Regions from separate parts of the Weissella tructae genome, predicted to be linked through region 1. Evidence: riboswitches for the same ligand, from Rfam matches in the RefSeq annotation. Region 1 holds a riboswitch; the other holds the start of a gene.
The links. A riboswitch is a leader RNA that binds a small molecule or an ion and turns the genes downstream of it on or off. The one in region 1 is predicted to bind thiamine pyrophosphate.
Positions count from the first base shown of each region.

Region 2: linked by a shared signal. The riboswitch ahead of thiT (energy-coupled thiamine transporter ThiT) and the one ahead of thiM (hydroxyethylthiazole kinase) in region 1 are both predicted to bind thiamine pyrophosphate.

Region 1 is NZ_CP007588.1:657,727-665,360, reverse strand. It holds gene WS08_RS03230 (LPXTG cell wall anchor domain-containing protein) at 165-2,108, shown strand; gene ade (adenine deaminase) at 2,282-3,937, shown strand; TPP riboswitch at 4,069-4,160, shown strand; gene thiM (hydroxyethylthiazole kinase) at 4,239-5,018, shown strand; gene thiD (bifunctional hydroxymethylpyrimidine kinase/phosphomethylpyrimidine kinase) at 5,009-5,812, shown strand; gene thiE (thiamine phosphate synthase) at 5,821-6,495, shown strand; gene WS08_RS03205 (thiaminase II/PqqC family protein) at 6,476-7,075, shown strand; gene WS08_RS03200 (YdcF family protein) at 7,260-7,634, shown strand, end outside.
Region 2 is NZ_CP007588.1:908,982-916,615, forward strand. It holds gene WS08_RS04370 (DUF4097 family beta strand repeat-containing protein) at 1-159, opposite strand, end outside; gene WS08_RS04375 (HAAS signaling domain-containing protein) at 159-791, opposite strand; gene WS08_RS04380 (PadR family transcriptional regulator) at 784-1,104, opposite strand; gene WS08_RS04385 (aldo/keto reductase) at 1,255-2,241, opposite strand; gene WS08_RS04390 (ribose-phosphate diphosphokinase) at 2,272-3,258, opposite strand; gene WS08_RS04395 (dihydroorotate oxidase) at 3,473-4,420, shown strand; TPP riboswitch at 4,470-4,558, shown strand; gene thiT (energy-coupled thiamine transporter ThiT) at 4,717-5,280, shown strand; gene WS08_RS04405 (type I 3-dehydroquinate dehydratase) at 5,387-6,112, opposite strand; gene WS08_RS04410 (shikimate kinase) at 6,105-6,614, opposite strand; gene aroA (3-phosphoshikimate 1-carboxyvinyltransferase) at 6,639-7,634, opposite strand, start outside.

The DNA.
Region 1 (7,634 bases):
TGTTGTTTTTTTAAAGTAATTGAATTTTTCTAACTAGACGGATGTTTTAAAATACGTTATTTTTATATCTGTTATTCATTATGTATAGGACATTGATTATTATTTGTATGTCACATGAATGTGGTGATACTTAATGAAATACATATTTTAAGGAGAAGTTTTATATGAAGGCATTTACAACATATCGCCCACTTTGGTTGGCAATGGCTCTTGTAAGTTTTGTGGTTACATTGTTTATCAACACAGGCGTACAAGCGAGTCAAATTAATTCAAATCTTTTTGTGGATGAAATTTCAATTTCAAAGACAGAAATTTCAGCTGGAGATAATGCAGAAATCACAATCCGTTTTAGTGAAAAGAATGGTCATGAATTCAAGCCCGGCGATGAAATGATTTTTGAATTGCCCAGCGAACTAAAGGGTTACAAGAATGAAATGTTGTTGGAAGACTATGCGACAGTTCGAGTTGAAGAAGGTCGTGCTATTGTAACTTTCACAGACAAGACAACTGTTAAGAAGAACATCAAGGGAATGTTGTCATTCAGTATTAAGGCAACAGATAAGCTTGAAGCTGGAACATCTAAGAATGTGACATTGGACCTAGGAACAAACATTCAAAAGGTACCCAATGTAAAGGTTAAGGGACACGATAAGCGTGGACCTGGTGAAGAACCCGCACCTGATTTTTCATACAAGGGTGGATTCGTTAGTGAAAATGATCCAACATTGATTAACTGGTATATTGTTGTCAACGCATCACCACGTTACCAAATGACTGGTAATGTTGTTGTGACTGATGAATTGGGACCTGGTCATGAATATGTGCCATCATCTTTCCGTCTTGATGGAAACAACAACATGACTGCACCAGAAGTTAAGATGGATGGTAAGAAGTTCACTGTAACTTTGCCAGAAGCATATGTTAGTGAACACACAATTGGGATTCACTACCAAACACGTCTGACTGAAGCTGGAAAGAAGATGATTAAGTTGGACAACACTTTCACGACTAACTACCAAGTGAAGAACAACCGTCCAAACTCTATCTCAAACAAGGTTAGCGTTAACAATGTGTTGATGTCTGGTAAGATCGAAGGTGACGATGATCTAAACAAGGGAACTGAAGAAACAGTCGACCCAATGCCAGAAGAAAACACTGACGAAATCGCACCAATCGAACCAGAAAATGGTAACGAAGGTGAAAGTGATAAGCTAGAAGATAGCATTCATGGTTCAAAAGAAGAAATTCACGTGTTGCCTGAAGAAGAAGTTACACCAGAAGAAAACACTGATGAAATCGCACCAATCGAACCAGAAAATGGTAGCGAAGGTGAAAACGAAAAGCTAGAAGACGGCATCAATGGCTCACAAGAAGAAATTCACGTGACACCTGAAGAAGAAGTTATTCCAGAAGAAAACGTTGATGAAATCGCACCAATCGAACCAGATAACGGTAGCGAAGGTGAAAACGAAAAGTTAGAAGATGGCATCAATGGATCACAAGAAGAAATTCACGTGGCACCTGAAGAAGAAATTATTCCAGAAGAAAACGTTGATGAAATCGCACCAATCGAACCAGAAAATGGTAACGAAGGTGAAAACGAAAAGCTAGAAGATGGCATTAATGGATCACAAGAAGAAATTCACGTGACACCTGAAGAAGAAGTTATCGATGAAGGTAAGATTGACACTATTGACCCAATCACACCAGAAAATGGTAACGAAAGCACAGAAGAAAACCAACTTGAAGATGGTATTCGTGGATCACAACCAGAAATTAACGTTGTGCCCGAAGAAGAAATTGTGCCCGAAGAAGAAGTAACACCAATTAAGCCAAATGGTGCTGAAAAGAAGACACCAAAGACAACAACTAAGCCAGCTGTTAAGAAGACAACAACTACTACAACAAACACAACGGTAGCACCTAAGCCGGTTGCGCCAAAGAAGGAAACAACAAAGGTTGTTGCGCCTAAGTCTGTTGAAAAGAATGTTGATGTTAAGGCAGAACAACTACCAAATACTGGATCAGAAAACAATGTTGCTGTAACAGTTCTTGGATTGCTAGGTATGGTTTTTGCCGGGGCAATGGTTGTACGTCGTCGTAAGTAAACTTTCTTGTTTATTGATTAAACCAGTACAAATACTCATAAAAAGGGAGATAGAAGCATCGGCTTTTATCTCCTTTTTCTTTTATATTTTAGATGACACTCCGCAAAGAGTTCGCTATACTAATTAACAATTCTAATCATAACTATATTTTAGATAATGGAAGGTAACCATTCATGCTACACATTATTAATGCACGCGTATTGGATGTATTCACACAAACGTTTGAAGAAACAGAACTTTGGATTGACGGAAAGCAGATTGCGTTCCGTGGGCGTAGTGATGTCTTGCAAGCAACAGAGACATATGATGCCAAAGGTGCTTACATTGCGCCGGGATTAATTGATGCGCATTTGCATATTGAAAGTAGCTTGTTACGCCCCGCTGAATTAGGTCGTTTGTTGGCCTCACATGGCATCACAACGGGAATTGCAGATCCTCATGAATTAGCCAGTGTCGCTGGTAAAGATGGTATCTCATTTATGTTGGCGGATGCAGAAGCTAGCTTAACCAACTTTTACTTCATGTTACCTTCATCAGTGCCAGCGGTTGATTTTGAACATGCAGGGGCGACCTTAAAAGCCGCTGATCTAAAAGAGTTTTATGCGCATGCTCGTGTAAATGGCTTGGCTGAGGTGATGGATTTTCCTGCGGTAGCGGCGAAAGAATCGGACATGATGCAAAAAATTGCCGACGCACAAGCCCTAAACAAGCGTATTGATGGACATGGTTCTGGTTTGACGCGTGAACAATTAGCGATTTATCGCCAAGCGGGTATTACATCTGATCATGAAGCGACGTCAGTTGCTGAAGCAGAAGACCGATTAGCGGCCGGTATGCACATTTTGATTCGCCAAGGGACTGTTGAACAAGATGAACGTGCGTTATTGCCAGCGGTAACACCACAAAATCAACATCGCTTTAGTTTTTCAACGGATGATAAAACAGTTAGCGACATTGTTGCGCGTGGATCAATTGACGAAAGTGTAGCGATTGCTTTAGCTGAAGGACTACCGTTAGAAATTGTCCTAACAATGGCTAGTTACAATGCAGCCCAAGCTGAAGGACTACAAAATGTTGGTGCTTTGAATGATGGCTATGCGGCTGACGTGATTGTCTTTAACGATAAAGAAGACTTTTCGGTTGCACAAACCATGATTTCAGGGGAATGGATTAACGATAATAGCGTGAATAAAACCAATGACGTTCAACCATTAAGTACACCTTTGAACTTTACTTTGACTGAGCAAAATCTAGATGTCCCAATTACAAGTGACAAAGTTCATGTCATTGGTATTGAACCAAATCATATTACAACAAGCCATCAATATGTATCTGTTCCAACGGATAATGGGATGTTTATGCCTAATCAAGAATTTCAAAAAATTATGGTTGCGGAACGTTATCATGATTTAGGCGCAACCACGGGTATTATTAGTGGCTTAGATCTTAAGCAAGGAGCCATTGGGGCAACAGTTGCGCATGATTCACACAATGTGATTATTGCTGGTGTGGATGATGCAGCGATGTTGAAAGTGGCTGAAACACTTCGTGAAATGAATGGTGGTTTAGTTGTGGCCATTGATGCAGAGACAGTTGTTGCCGTACCTTTGGCAATCGGTGGTCTAATGTCAGATGAACCGTATGAAGTAGTGGCTGAACAATATCAGACGTTACAAGCTGCCTTTAAAGAGATTAGTTCAGTGACATTTGATCCATTTATCACGTTGTCATTTATGGCATTACCCGTTATTCCGTCATTAAAGATTACGGATCAAGGTCTCTTTGATTTTGAAAAGTTTGCGTTTATTCAATTAAACGACGCGCAATAATAGAGTGAGTCTGGTGCGGTTTTAAGAACATAGAAAACGATTCACCAGTGAATGGTACAGCTAAAATTTTATTTTATGACTATTAAAAGATATTCGGCTATGCTAAGCTAGACGGGTAAACAATTGAATATTTTTACTACTAGGGGAACCATATTGGTTGAGACTTAAACCCTTTGAACCTGAACAAGCTAAAACTTGCGGAGGAAAGTAGCGATTTGATATGACTATTAGACTAGCTCAATCAGACTCTACTTTTTTGCGTAGGGACTGGTTGAGCTTTTTTTTACGATTGGAGAAGAATATGCAATTACGCGACAAGATTAAGACAGAGAAGCCATTGGTGTTGAATTTGGCGAATTCTGTGACACCTCAACGTGTCGCAGATGTGGTAAGTATGTTGGGTGGGAGTCCGTTAGTCACAGAAACAAGTCATGAAACTGATGAACTATTAGCGATTTCAAAAGCATTGGTGATCAATATTGGGACAATTACTGATGAGCAATTAAGTACGATGATTAAAGCGGGAATCCGCGCAAATGAATTACATATTCCGGTTATTTTGGATCCTGTCGCGGTACACATGCCATACCGTAGTCGTTGTGTCCAACAATTAGCAGAATCGGTCCATTTCGATTACATCCGTGGAAACTCAGCGGAAATTGCCTGGTTTGCCAATGAAGAAAGTCAAGCAACCGGTATTGATGCCTTAGACGACGATATTAATGTCGCAACCGTCAAAAATGCAGCGCAAACAACAGGCGCGATTATTGTACAATCCGGACCAGTAGATGTCATTAGTGATGGGACACAAACGGTAAGTATTGACTACAATAACCCAGCATTAGCCACGAATGTGGGTGCGGGGGATATGTTGAGTGCAGTCGTTGCGACATTTGCGAGTGTGGCAGATGATCCATTTGAAGCAGCTTATGTGGCTGCATTGAATATGAAATTGGCTGGTCAAAATACAACGGCGCTTGTTGGTGATGACCGTCCAGGATCATATATGCCTGCTTTTTTTGATGCCATTTACCGCTTACAAGATACAGACATAGCAGAAGGAGTCATGACATGGCATTAGCCGAAATTCCACAAGTTTTAACTATTGCCGGAATTGATTCCAGTGGTGGTGCTGGGGTGAATGCGGACACAAGACTATTCGCTCTTGAGCATGTTTACGCGGCAACGGTGATTACCGGTGTAACGGCGCAAAATACGTATGGCGTCCAAGCGTTGGCACCAACAGAAAAGGATTTGTTAGTCGCACAATTAGATGCGGTGTTTTCTGACTTAGATATTAAGGCGATGAAGACAGGCGCTTTATTTGATGCACAAGTCGTGCAAACGCTGGTAGATTATTTGCCGAAAGTATCAGAGATACCATTGGTAATTGATCCAGTAATGGTGGCAAAAGGTGGTGCCAAGTTATTATCTGATGAAGCAATTCAATTATTAACCCATAAACTATTACCTTTTGCCTATTTAGTCACACCTAATACGGCTGAGGCAGAAGTGATGACTGGTATCCGCATAGATGATGAAGCAGATATGCTTCGTGCGGCTGAAATGATTCAAGCATTGGGAGTCAAGAATGTCTTAATCAAAGGTGGTCATATGACTGGAGATACAGTGGCTGATTTATTGTACACCGAAGCTGGTCAAATTTATTGGTACACGAATCCACGATTTGAAACCATTCGTACGCATGGAACCGGTGATACATTGTCTGCCTTTATTACAGCGCATCTAGCTAAAGGTCAGGAATTACCAGACATTTTAGCTCAGGCGACCGATTATATGTCAGTGGTGATTCAACAGGGGATTAACGTTGGTCATGGGCACGGGCCTTTGAACTTATGGGCAGAGAAAGAATAGGCATTTGCATGAACAGAAATATTTTGGCATTGTACGGTATTGCCGGTCCACAGAATTTTAAGGACACAACGAAAGCAGACGCATTAACGAGAATGAAAGACATTATTGCGAGTGGGATTACGGCGTTTCAATACCGCGATAAGGGAACGACTTGGGAGAGTTCAGCTGAACGCGTATCATACGTTCAAGAATTACGTGATTACGCTAAGCACCAAGGCGTACCATTCATTATTAACGATGATGTTGCATTAGCATTGGCCGTGGGAGCGGACGGTATTCATGTTGGTCAGAATGATATGAAGTTGGAAGATTTTTTACAAATGATTCCAACGGATATGTATGTGGGATTGTCGATTAATACGCTAACAGAAATGCAGGATGTGTTAAATCCGCGCATAGATTATTTGGGATTGGGACCAATTTATCCAACGTTGACTAAAAAAGACGCGACACCAAGTATTGGTGTTCCCGCAATTCCGGCGTATTTAGATGTCAATCGTCTAGGCTTACCAATTGTTGGGATTGGGGGTATCTCTTTAGATAATATGGCCGAATTAAAAACAGCTGGATTGGATGGTGTCGCGGTGATTTCGCTCTTAACAGAGGCACCTGATTTAGCACGGACACTGACAGAAATGACACATATTTGGGAGAATACGAGTAATGGAACAGATACAAAATAAATGGATGGATCGCATTTCGCAATGTCGATATGTGCAGGGGATTCAATACAATACGTTGACGCAACGCCAACGTAATTACTATGTGGCACAAGACCACTATTATTTAGAAATCTTCGGCGCAGCATTTGACGAGGTCAATCGTATTCTAGACAGCTTAGGCTTACTATCTGAAGTTCAATCTGTTGATGAATCAGATGCGCATCAAGCTTTGAAGCCAAATGATGGATGGAAACAGGAAGTCATTGGGGATGTTAGTAAGGCCTATACTGGATATATCCAAGAAATTATGCAAACTGGGGATGACTTGCAGAAGGTATTAGTGATGTTGCCATGTCTAGAATCTTATTATCTATTGGCCGCGGGCATGAAAAACGATGGTGAGACATCTGACGAATACAAAGGATGGATTGACTACTACACACAAAGTGCCTACATTGGACAAGTAAGTCGTTACCGTCAAGGGATTGTGGAATTAGTCAAAGGGAGTCGTACAGAAGCACGAATTACCCCCGCTGATTTACAGGTATACGAACAAGCGTATCAACATGAATATGACTTTTGGGAACAATGTGTTGTGTAATTTCCAGCTGTCACTATATATAGTAGGAAACTTGATTATGACGATTCATAATCAAGTTTTTTTGTTAGTTATGTGTAAAAGTCGTCGACCTATGATTAGAATGACAGAAATTTGTGGAATCTTTCGAATATGAGTTCCTTGTCTAAGGTATAATAAAGACACGATTAGAAAAGCAGGGGGAGTTATGGTAGAAGAAATACAAAATACAATGCAGATGTACGGACCAGCGATGTTAATCGCGTGGGGGATTACAGCTGTAATTGGTGTCATGCTTTATTTTAGTTTTAAATCAAATAAGTTACGTCTATTAAATGGTGGACTAGCAACGCTATTGGTGTTGAGTTTTGGGATTAGTATGACGGGATCAATCGTTATTATTGGTAATCCATTACTAACTGGCGCGTGGTTCATGCTAGCGCTGGTGGTCTTACTAATTATCTTAGCGATTTCTGCGATGTTAGGAGTGCTGCTCCTATGGAACGCGATTCTAGTGTGGCGTCGTGAAGCGCACACGTTAAGTAATTCATTAACGTTGATTATTGCGATTTACGTCCTATTG
Region 2 (7,634 bases), 250 kb from region 1:
ATCTTTAAATACTTCTTTATTTTGGCGCACAGTCACTAGCTTAGGACCTTTGTCCCAACCAAAATCAAAGTTGGCTTTGTTAGCTGACCCAATCATCATCGCTGCACCAGCAGCAACGATGACACCACCAATAATTAACGGTTTCTTCAACTTAAACATTAGTTTTGTCCTCCTTCTACTGGTTGCTTATCGCGACGAGCGACAAAACGACGACCAATCCACTTCATGAATTGCATGAAGACGTCAAACAACCATTGCGTAATATTCAACACAATTGGTGTCATAACGATTGTTAATCCTGTCATCAACAATCCCAATCCCATGAAGAAAATTCCAGTCGCAATTGATTGTGATAACAATGTTGCACCAAAAATCAATGCGGCAACACCTCCGGCTAAGACCCCAACCACTCCGGCATAGATTCCTAATACAATCATCAAGAAGAAGAAGAAACCAAGCCCAAGCATGAACAACACACCGATGGCAACTGGAATCAAAATTGGACTTGCAAACAATCCCAAAATAATCAACCAAATCATACGTGTACGTTGCTTTGTACGTTGTTGTGGTGTCACGTTTTGACTTTCTGGCGCATCGTCTAAGTCCATGAAGTATTCTAGGCGAATGTTACGTGCAAATTGCTTTGGCGTTCCATATTTCGCTTCTACTTCGGCCATTGTCATACCAGATTCAAGCACTTGCTCTTTATAAAATTGAAACATTTCTTCTTGTTCAGCGACAGGTACACCGCTCAAGTAGCTTTCAACTTCCGTAAAATATTGATCAATCATTTTGCTCTTCCTCCAATAACAATGTATTCACAGACGTTCGGAAATGCTTCCAAGCCGCTTGAATTTCTACTAAGTGCGCACGCCCTTCATCAGTAATTTGATAGTAACGACGAATACGACCTTCATAAGGTTCATCGTAATTAATTAAGTAATTATTTTTTTTCAAACGACGTAATACGGGATACATCGTTGATTCACTAACATTCATGTGTTCTTGCATTGTCTTCGTAATCACATAACCGTAGGTATCTTCCTTGGCCAATATCGCCAAGACTGTACCATCTAGTACAACTGTGGGGACTTGAATATCCATAAGCACTCCTTCAATACTGTTTTCTATATACTATATATTACACCGTGTATAGTAGTGGGTCAAGCACAATATAACCTTAATTTTTCTGCCATACTGTAGCATATAAAAAGACCGATATACCAACGTTAGTCAGTAATCGGCCCTCTATTTTTACTTCAAAATATTATCAATTGCAGTCAATTCATCTGCAGTAAATGACAAGTTTTGCATTGCTGCAATGTTAGCTTGCAAGTGCTTTGATGACGTTGCACCAAACACCAATGAACCAACACGTGGGTCCTTCAACAACCAAGCCATAGCCATTTGTGCCAATGATTGGTTACGGTTCTTAGCCAATTCGTTCAATTCATTCAATTGCTTAACAGCCTTTTCAGGGTTTTCAGCAATAAAGGCATTTGAACGGTGCAATGGCATGTCAGCTGGGATACCGTCTAGGTAACGATCAGTCAACAAACCTTCAGCCAATGGTCCATAGGCAATCAAACCAGCATGGTGTTCGTCCAAGATATCCAACATGTTGTCCTTTTCTGCTTCACGGTTCAACATGTTATATGACATTTGGTTACCAATAAATGGTGTGTGCAATTCTTCAAAGATTTCAGCAATTGCGGCTGTTTGTTCAGCAGTGTAATTAGAAACCCCAATGTACAAAGCCTTACCTTGACGAACCAACAAATCCAAAGCTTCCGCTGTTTCGCGCAAGTTTGTTTCTGGATCCCAACGGTGTGCGTAGAAAATGTCAACATAATCCAAGTGCATACGTTGCAATGAAAGGTCTAATGCGTTTGTCAAAGTCTTCTTACTTGAGAATTCTCCGTAAGGTCCTGGCCACATGTGGTAACCAGCCTTTGTTGTAATAACCAATTCATTACGGTAAGGCTTCAAGTCACTCTTGTAAACCGCACCAAATGTGTCTTCAGCAGTTCCATTTGATGGTCCGTAATTTGACGCGTGGTCAAATGAAAAGATTCCATTATCAAATGCTTCCAAAATAACACTCTTTGAATCAGCAAGTGGACGTTGGTCACCCATGTTACGCCAGAATCCCAAACTCAAATCAGGCAAAATTAACCCTGAGTCTGAAACACGACGATAAGGCATCTTTTCGTAACGATCTTCTTGTGCAGCATAAACCATATTAACTACTTCCTTTTCCTTAAATGATTTTTATTGTTTTTTATTTAGATGAAATGTATCTGGATCATTTTGTGCAATGCGTAATTTATCCAATGAAATTTCTTCATGAATATCATGAATTGCACGAGCCAATACTGGCGCAACTGATAGGACATCTAATTTATCAGATTGGTTTTCTGGCGTGATGGCGTTTGTATCTGTCACGATAATCTTCGTCACATTTTCATCAGCCGCCAAACGTGCACCTGCACGCTTAGAGAATACCGCATGTGTCGCAACAACGTAAACATCCGTTGCACCATTTTCGTGCAATGCTTTCGCTGTGATTGCCATACGTTCACCGGTATCAATAATGTCATCAATGATGATGGCACGACGACCAGCAACATCTCCCACAATTGCATCTGGAGAAGATGGGTTTGTCTTCGCCACATGATCATTCACAACACCCCAAGGTGCGTCCAAGAATTCCGCGAAGCGACGTGCACGACCAGCTCCAGTATGGTCTGGTGAGACCACAACTAGATTTTCTGTTAAGTCATGGGCCACAAAGTATTCAGCTAACAATGGAGCGGCACGCAACAAGTCAACTGGAATATTGAAGAATCCTTGAATTTGGTCAGCGTGGAAATCAATTGAAACCGCACGATCAACACCATTCATTTCAAGTAATGACGCAATTAGCTTAGCTGTGATTGCTTCACGGGCCTTAGCCTTACGATCAGAACGTCCATATCCATAATATGGAATAACAACGTTAATTGTACGTGCTGATGCACGACGTAATGCATCAATCAAAATCATGATTTCCATGAAACTATCATTAGCTTCACCTGAAATTGATGAGATGACAAAGACATCATCTCCACGAATACTTTCTAAGACACGTTCATAGATTTCACCATCTGAAAAAGTTTTAATTTCAACTTCTCCTAAGGCAATGCCCATTTCACGAACCGTTGCTTCTGCTAGTTCACGACTCACGGACAAACCAAAGACTTTTAATTTAGACTCCACGATATGCCTCCAATTAGTTTAGAATATCTCTCTTAATATCTCCTATTTTAGCAAATTTACTGCTTTCGGGCTACTACCAGCCCACAATTCTGTCGTTATTCAGTGGTATACCAAAGAATTTAAAATCATTTAGTAAAATTGTAGATTTTTTCACCAAACGTTGGTAAAATGTTTTAAACAGTTTTTACCAACCACATATTTAAGGAGATTTACCATGACGACTTTGACAGCGAGCATTGCAGGTTTCGACTTTGATGGCATTCTTTTGAATGCTGCCGGGATTAATTGCCAATCGATTGAGGAACTCGATCAAATCCGTACTGCACCAGGTGCAGCAAGTCTTGTAACAAAGACCGCGACACCAAACGCCCGTAAGGGAAACGAAGGAATTCGTTACGCAGACATGCCAATTGGCTCAATTAATTCTATGGGGTTGCCTAACTACGGCTTGGAATACTACATCGAATACGTTGAAAAGTACCAACACGAAAAGCCTATTTTCCTTTCAACTGCCGGGATTACACACGAAGAAATTCTATACGCTATGCGTCGTATTCAAGAATCTGAATTCGATGGCTTGATTGAATTGAACTTCTCATGCCCTAACGTACCTGGGAAGCCACAAATCGCCTACGACTTTGAAACAACAGAAGCTTTGTTGACAGAAATCTTCACTTTCTTCACAAAGCGTGTTGGCGTAAAGTTGCCACCATTCTTCGATATTGCACACTTTGATCAAATTGCTGCAATCTTAAACAAGTTCCCACTAGCCTTTGTTAACTCAATCAATTCAATTGGTAACGGATTAACAATCGCCCCAGAAACAGACACAGTCACAATTTCACCTAAGGGTGGATTTGGTGGTTTGGGTGGTGCAATCGCTAAGCCAACTGCCTTGGCCAATGTCCGTGCCCTACGTGAACGCTTGCGTCCAGAGATTAAGGTTATCGGAACTGGTGGGGTCACAAACGGACGTGATGTCTACGATTTGGTCCTTGCTGGTGCCGAAATCGTTGAAATCGGAACAACTTTGTACCAAGAAGGTCCTGCCGTATTTGAACGATTGAATGCTGAACTAATTGCTGAAATGGAACGCCGTGGCTACACAGACTTGTCACAATTCCGTGGTAAGTTAAAGACATTGGATACAAAAGGCATTTAGTTCATTGCAATAAAAGCAGTAACCCGCTATACTATTAAATTGAAACGAATCGACCATGCTGGGGTGCCGAAAGGCTGAGATAATACCCATGAACCTGATCCAGTTAGTACTGGCGTAGGAAGCTTGGTTTTGTTTATTAATGATAGATATTAAACAAAACCCCAGTTAATCACAGACCATAGCTACTATGGCCTCATTAACCGGGGTTTTTACTTTGCTCTGGGCGGTCGGTTCGTTATAACTATGTTTTAACACACGTTAGAACAACACATACCGCTCTAGGAGGAGTATATATTATGCAACAACGTAACATCCGGGTGACCATTGAAATCGCCATTTTCATGGCCTTAGCCATCGTCTTGGACCAAATTGTCCTATTCCGCATGCCACAAGGTGGAAGTATTTCATTGGGTATGTTGCCTATCATTGTTATCGCGCTACGTCGCGGTGCAGGTGTTGGTATCACAACCGGTTTCCTAACTGGATTACTTAGCTTTATGCTTGGTGGATTCTTCGTTAACATTTTCCAAATGTTATTAGACTACCCACTAGCCATCGCTGTTATTGGACTAGCTGGTATCTATTCTAAGACTTTCCAAGCACAATTATCTGCTGGACAACTTAACAAGGCATCACTTTCAGCTAGCTTTGCTACATTAATTGCTGGTCTTGCAGAATTAGTTCCACACACAATTGCCGGTGTTGTATTCTATGCCAGTTTTGCACCACAAAACCAATCAGTCTTTATCTACTCATTGGTTTACAACGCAACTGTCATCATTCCAAAAACATTGATTACAATGGTGGTCTTGGTCCTACTAGTACTTAAGGCACCACGTATCTTCACAGATAACCTATAAACAATAAAAAACGTCTTGAACATTCAAATTCAAGACGTTTTTTGTATGCATTTAAGTTGGTAATTATATAGAGCATTTCGAACAATCACGACGACATTCAAATCACTCAATCTACCTCGAAATGATTTCGCACTTCATGCAACGTTAACTGACCTGGCGCAGACGTTACACCTAGATGCGCAAATGTTAATTGTGACCCATATGTAAAACCATCTAGTCTTGTTGCACTACCATACGATCCCATCCCCATCGTAATAAGCGGTTGCTCTGTCATTTCAGACAATGTCTGTGTTGTCATTAATAGCTGAGTTACTTGCTCTTCATGCTCAACTGTTACAGCGTATTTAATGATATCGACAGGTAGATCTTTCAATGACATCAATCGCTCAGTCATATCGATGGGCCATTCCCAATCATGACGTGATGCAATGACGGGGACATCATACTGGTTGGCTAATGCACGTAACTCGGCTAACTCTTTAATCCATCGTACTTCAAGATCAATCGCTCCCACGCCTGACGTAATAGCCGTTTTGTACAGACGATAATATGCATTCCTGTCGTAGGCTTTTTGACCACCTTCTTCGGCTGTTCGCCAAGTCAGGATCATTGGCTGCTGAATTTCCGCAATGGTTGCCACAATAACGGTTGGTGTTAATGTTTGCAAATCTTGCCAAGCATCAATTCGCCATTCAATCACATCTGCATGTGATTCGTTCGCTATCCGTACACATGTAGATAACTCTTGCTTGTTCTTAGCTTGTATTGGAATCGCAATAAACGGGCGATTCCCCGGACGATTTTTCTGACCGATTCGTAATTTTTTACTCATAGTGTGCCCGATGATGTGCCAAAATTTCATCCACAATTGCTTGCGGTGTTTTATTGTCTGTATGAATCGTGATGTCTGCTGCTTCTGTGTATTTAGGTAGACGTTCACGCCACAATTCCCCAACCGCCGCTAAGCTATTTGTTTGTAAAATCGGGCGGTCTGTATCGTCCACGATACGTTCCATGGTTTGACCAAAACTCCCTGATAAATAATACACAGGAATCATCGTATTTTTTAGTAACACGCGGTTTTCGGCTTTTTCAATCACACCACCACCTGTTGCTAAAACACCATTTTCATTCAAAGATTTTCGTAAAATATCCTGCTCTAATTTTCGAAAGACAGTCTCACCTTGTGTTGCAAAAATCTCACTAGGCGTTTGCCTAGTTGCTTTCGTCAGCATCACATCTGTATCCCACATGGGAACATCTAATTGTTGGCTAAGTAATTCTGCGGTGGTTGTTTTCCCCGCTCCCATAAAACCAATTAATATCAATTTCATTATGACCACTTCCTTCCATTAGACTTATTGCATTAATTTTTCTAAATCATTGAAAAACGTTGGGTAAGAGATATCGACAACATTACCGTCCGATAATTGGACCTCTCCATCAGTAATTAACGCTGCGATAGCAAGCATCATCCCAATCCGATGATCGTCATAAACTTCAACGATCGTTGGTTCAGATACAGCCAACGGTGTCCCACCATGAATCACAAACCCATCAGGGCGTTCTTCAATATGGGCGCCTAACTTGTTCAGCTCAGTCGTCACAGCAGTAATACGATCAGATTCCTTCACACGTAACTCACTCGCACCAGAAATAACGGTGGTTCCTTTAGCTTGTGTCGCTGCCAATACTAACAATGGCATTTCATCAATGGCTTGTGGCACATCTTCTGCTGTAACAGTAATCGCCTGTAAGTCTTGTGTCGCCACCTGTAAATCCATGACGGGTTCTACGTCATCGCTTGTTGCTAACGCTGGGAAGTTGGCCCCCATACGTTCCAATAAACGTAATAGACCAACACGTGTTGGATTAACCCCCACTTGTGTAATGGTAATCTGACTATTTGGGACAAGTAATCCCGCAGTAAGCCAAAACGCAGCTGATGACATATCCCCAGGAATTATCACGTTCGTTCCGGTTAACTGTGGACCACCTTGCACACTAATAGCGTTATCTCGTACCGTTACATCAACACCAAATTCACGTAACATACGTTCGGTATGGTCACGTGTTGGCATTGGTTCGATAACCGTTGTCGTCCCACTTGCTTGTAATCCAGCCAACAAGATGGCGCTTTTAACTTGTGCTGATGCCATTGGTAGCGTGTAAGAAATACCGTGTAAGGCAACCTTACCAGTTAGTGTGACTGGCAAGGCATTTGTCTCTGTTTGTAACATAACGCCCATGTCTTTCAATGGTGTTAAAACCCGACCTAATGGTCGCTTAGACAAACTTTGATCACCATAGAAGGTCAAAGGAAATGCAGACCCCGCTAAAAGACCTAGTAATAG